DNA from 2 places in the Clostridium thermarum genome. Region 1 is predicted to be linked to the other one. Evidence: riboswitches for the same ligand, from Rfam matches in the RefSeq annotation. Region 1 holds a riboswitch; the other holds the start of a gene.
What was found. Region 1 has a riboswitch for S-adenosylmethionine ahead of FHY60_RS07020 (homocysteine synthase). Riboswitches for the same ligand answer to the same signal wherever they lie in the genome.
Positions count from the first base shown of each region.

Region 2: it holds a riboswitch for S-adenosylmethionine, as region 1 does, so the genes downstream of both, metH (methionine synthase) here and FHY60_RS07020 (homocysteine synthase) in region 1, are expected to answer to the same signal.

Region 1 covers NZ_CP040924.1:1,561,794-1,564,207, forward strand. The annotation lists gene FHY60_RS07015 (trans-sulfuration enzyme family protein) at 1-1,165, shown strand, start outside; SAM riboswitch class I at 1,292-1,399, shown strand; gene FHY60_RS07020 (homocysteine synthase) at 1,554-2,414, shown strand, end outside.
Region 2 covers NZ_CP040924.1:1,779,912-1,782,325, forward strand. The annotation lists gene FHY60_RS08075 (beta-mannosidase) at 1-699, shown strand, start outside; SAM riboswitch class I at 783-884, shown strand; gene metH (methionine synthase) at 969-2,414, shown strand, end outside.

The DNA of each region.
Region 1 (2,414 bases):
AATGACAGAGCTGGTTCACTTGGGAGATAGAAATCCTCCTTCAGTATCACGCAGTAAAACTTTACCCATAACGCTAACCTCTGTGTTCTCCTTTGATGATGTAGAAACCTTGGATAAGGTTTATGCTGGGGAAGAGGAAGGCTACGTGTACACAAGGATGAACAATCCGGTCTACGATGCTCTAAAGGAAATAATGTACAATATTGATGGCGGAGAGGATGCTCAGGCTTACTCTTCCGGAATGGCTGCCATAACTATGTCCATTCTGTCTCAAGTAAGGGCCGGGGACCACATTATTGCTGCCAACGTATTATACGGCGGCAGCCATCAGTTTTTTAAGACTGAGTTAAAAAGGTTTAATATAGAGGTTACCTTTGTGGACCCTCTACAGGATAGGTTGGAACAGTATTTTAAAACAAACACAAAGCTTGTATACATCGAGACTATATCCAATCCACTGATGGAGGTCTTGGATATTCCTAAAATTGCTCAAATTGCCCATGACCATAATGCAAAGGTGATTGTAGATAATACCTTCGCAACCGCTGTGATATGCCAACCTTTAAAACTGGGAGCAGATATAGTTGTCTACAGTGCCACAAAGTATCTATGCGGACATAGTGATATCACAGCGGGCATAGTAGTTTCTGACAAGGAAACCATGCGACAGATAAGCTCTACAGGAGTATTATACGGACCTACCATGAGCCCCTTTGACGGCTGGCTCTTGGTAAGAAGCTTGAGAACCTTGGAGCTCAGAGTGATACAACATTCAAATAATGCATTAAAGTTAGCGAAGTATTTAGAAAACCATCCAAAAGTTAAGACTGTTTATTATCCAGGCCTTAAAAGTTCACCCCATCACATTACTGCAAAGAAAATATTCCGTGGGGACTATTATGGAGGAATGTTGAGCATTGATTTAGTAGATGGAGAAAAGGGAGCCTATGGCCTGATTAGGGAACTTGAAACTATTAAATTGGTTCCAAGTCTTGCGGGAGTTAGTACGGCCATTTCTTATCCCGCTAAAACCTCCCACAGGGCCTTCAGTGAAGAAGAATTGGAGAGGGCAGGAATATCAAAGGGGTTACTTAGAATTTCCGTAGGCCTTGAAAATATAGGAGATCTAATATCTGAGTTTGAGCGTACTCTGCAAAAAATATAAGATAAAAACAAAAAATATTTGACATTGTATGCAAAGGGTGGTATATTTATAAACATAACATAGTAAACAAATTATAATAGTAGGAAAGTAATTTAACAATAAATTAAAACTTGAAAATTTAAATAGTTCTTATCAAGAGAGGTGGAGGGACAGGCCCTATGAAACCCGGCAACCAGCATGTTTCATTTACATGTATGGTGCTAATTCCTTCGGTGTAAAACTGAGAGATGAGAGAAAAAAGCTGCTATAAGCCTCTTTCATCGAAAGAGGCTTATTATTTTATAGATGACTTACCAAAACAAAAAAATGAATATTTATACTATATTCATGAGAGGTAAAGGGTTAGGCCCTATAAAATGTAATAAATAATAAAAAGGAGTGATTAATTATGACAGAAAGAAAATTCAAATTTGACACACTACAGGTACACGCAGGCCAAAAGCCTGATCCAACTACAGGATCAAGGGCGGTTCCAATTTATCAAACCACTTCATATGTATTCAATGATGCGGACCATGCAGCAAATTTATTTGCTCTTAAAGAAAATGGCAATATATATACCAGAATAATGAATCCAACCACAGATGTGTTCGAGCAGAGGATTGCAGCCTTAGAAGGTGGGGTAGGGGCTTTAGCGGTGAGTTCAGGTTCTGCTGCCATCACGTACTCTATACTAAATATAGCCGGTGCCGGGGATGAAATAGTAGCGGCAAGTACACTTTATGGCGGAACTTACAACTTATTTTCTACTACCCTTCCAAAGCTTGGAATCAAAACGGTATTTGTAGATCCTGATGACCCGGAGAACTTTAAAAAGGCAATTAATGAGAAAACTAAGGCACTTTACCTTGAAACCATAGGAAATCCGGGAATAAATCTTGTGGATATAGAAAAGGTTGCTGATATAGCCCATGAAAATGGTATCCCACTAATTGTGGACAATACCTTTGGTACCCCTTATCTTATTAGGCCAATTGAGTTTGGGGCAGATATAGTGGTACATTCCGCAACAAAGTTTATTGGCGGACATGGAACTTCCATTGGCGGAGTGATTGTTGACGGAGGTAAGTTTGATTGGGCTGCCAGCGGCAAGTTTCCAGGCTTTACAGAGCCTGACCCAAGTTATCATGGAATTAAGTACTATGAAGCGCTGGGACCCTTGGCTTTCATCATAAAGGCAAGAGTACAGTTGCTGAGAGATACCGGAGCAGCCTTAAGTCCCTTCAACAGTTTCCTATTCCTTCAGGGC
Region 2 (2,414 bases), 220 kb from region 1:
GAGCATTTTAGAAGAAACCGAGGCCGCTGTATGGGTACTGTTTACTGGCAGTTAAATGACTGCTGGCCGGTAGCCTCTTGGGCTTCCATAGATTATTACGGAAGATGGAAGGCTCTCCATTACTATGCCAAGAGATTCTTTGCACCGCTTATGCTGTCCTGTAAGGAAGAAGGAATCCTGACGCAGAATACAAATGTAAACGCAGAGCCATATGAAGTAGTGAAGTCCATCCAACTTTGCGTGGCAAATGAATCCATGCAGGATGAGAAGGTTACAGTAAGATGGGCTCTCCGCAATAACAAAGCTGAGATAAAAAGAGAGGGCTCTTATGAAGTTGTGGTGGAGAAATTATCCAGCAAGTGGCTTGACACCGTTGATATGAATGATGCCTCACTTTATGAGGACTATGTAAGCTATGAAATGTTAAAGGACGGCCAGGTAATTTCCCAGGGCACGGTAATATTCTCTGTACCAAAACACTTTAAATTTATTGACCCCCAGTTGAGCTACAGAGTAGAAGGTGACGAGATTATAGTTACAGCAAAAAGCTATGCAAGAAGTGTGGAAATAATAAATGAAGAGGACAATATGCTGCTTGAAGACAACTATTTTGATATGAATGCCGGTGAAAGAAGAGTAAAAATTTTAAAGGGAAAACCGGTGGGCATAAAGCTCAGAAGTGTCTATGATATCCGTTAACCACCAAAATACACTTTATTTAAAAACAATTGTTGACTATAACTAAAACTAAATATATACTCATATTAACATTATAAAGAAGGTTCTTATAGAGAGAGGTGGAGGGAAAGGCCCAATGAAACCCAGCAACACTAGCTTTGTGCTAGCATGTGCTAAATCCTGCAGCGAAGGCTGAAAGATAAGAAGCTTATTAAGTTGATTTTTAACTATAAGGCTTCCTGCAGCAGGGAGCCTTTTTTTACTCAGAAAACAAATCAGGGGGCGATTAAATGACTTTAAAATTAGATACTTACTTAAAGGAAAGGATACTTGTTCTTGATGGGGCAATGGGAACAAGTATACAAAAGCATGGCTTAAGTGAAGCTGAATTTCATGGAAGTTGTGAATGCCATAAAAGTCAAAAAGGCAATAACGATTTATTAAATCTTACAAATCCATCAATAATAATTGATATACACAAGGCTTACCTTGAAGCAGGGGCAGATATCATAGAGACCAATACCTTTAACAGTAACAGAATTTCACAGGGGGATTATGGGCTTGAGGACAAGGTCTATGACTTAAACTATTTTGGGGCCAAAATAGCAAGAGAAATTGCGGATGAGTATACCTCCAAGAGTATCAATAAACCTAGATTTGTGGCAGGTTCCATAGGACCTACCAACAGAACTGCTTCCCTATCACCGAATGTGGAAAATCCCGGAATTAGAAATATAACCTTTGACGAACTTAAAAAGGCCTATGAGGAACAGATAGAGGGCTTAGTTGATGGTGGAGTGGATATACTGCTGATAGAAACCGTATTTGACACCTTAAATGCAAGGGCGGCATTAATAGCCGCTGATAATGTGCTGACCCAAAAAGGCATAGACTTGCCTATTATGATTTCTGGAACTATTACTGACCTAAGTGGCAGGGTGCTTTCAGGCCAAACTCTGGAGGCCTTCGCAGAAAGTGTAAAAAGTGATAGGATTATAAGCATAGGCTTAAATTGTGCCTTCGGAGCTAAAGAGATGGTTCCCTTTATAAAGGAACTTTCCAAGTCCCAGAGCCTGTATATTAGCTTTTATCCCAATGCTGGTTTACCTAACTCCCTAGGAGAATATGATGAACTTCCTGAGGAAACTGCATCGGTGGTGAAGGAACTGGCAGAGGAAGGACATTTAAACATAGTTGGAGGCTGCTGCGGTACTACCCCTGACCATATAAGGGCTATATATGAAACTGTAAAGAATTATAAGCCGAGAGAACTACCAAAGTTGCCAAGAGAAACTGTATTTTGCGGTCTGGAGGCTGTAAGGATCAACAAAGAAAACAATTTTGTCAATATCGGGGAGAGAACCAATGTGGCCGGGTCGGCCAAGTTTGCCAGACTTATCCGGGAGAAAAAGTATGAGGAAGCCCTATCCATTGCAAAGGAACAGGTGGAAAATGGCGCTCAAATTATCGATATCAACTTTGATGATGCCCTTCTAGATGCAGAATCAGAGATGGATATCTTCTTAAAACTCTTGGCTAGTGAGCCGGACATTGCTAAGGTGCCCGTAATGATCGATTCCTCAAAGTTTGAAGTGCTTTTAAAGGGATTAAAGGCCATACAAGGAAAGCCAATAGTAAATTCCATCTCACTGAAAGTCGGGGAGCAGCAATTTATAGAGCAGGCCAGCTTAATAAAAAAGTTTGGTGCCGGAATAGTTGTAATGGCATTCGATGAA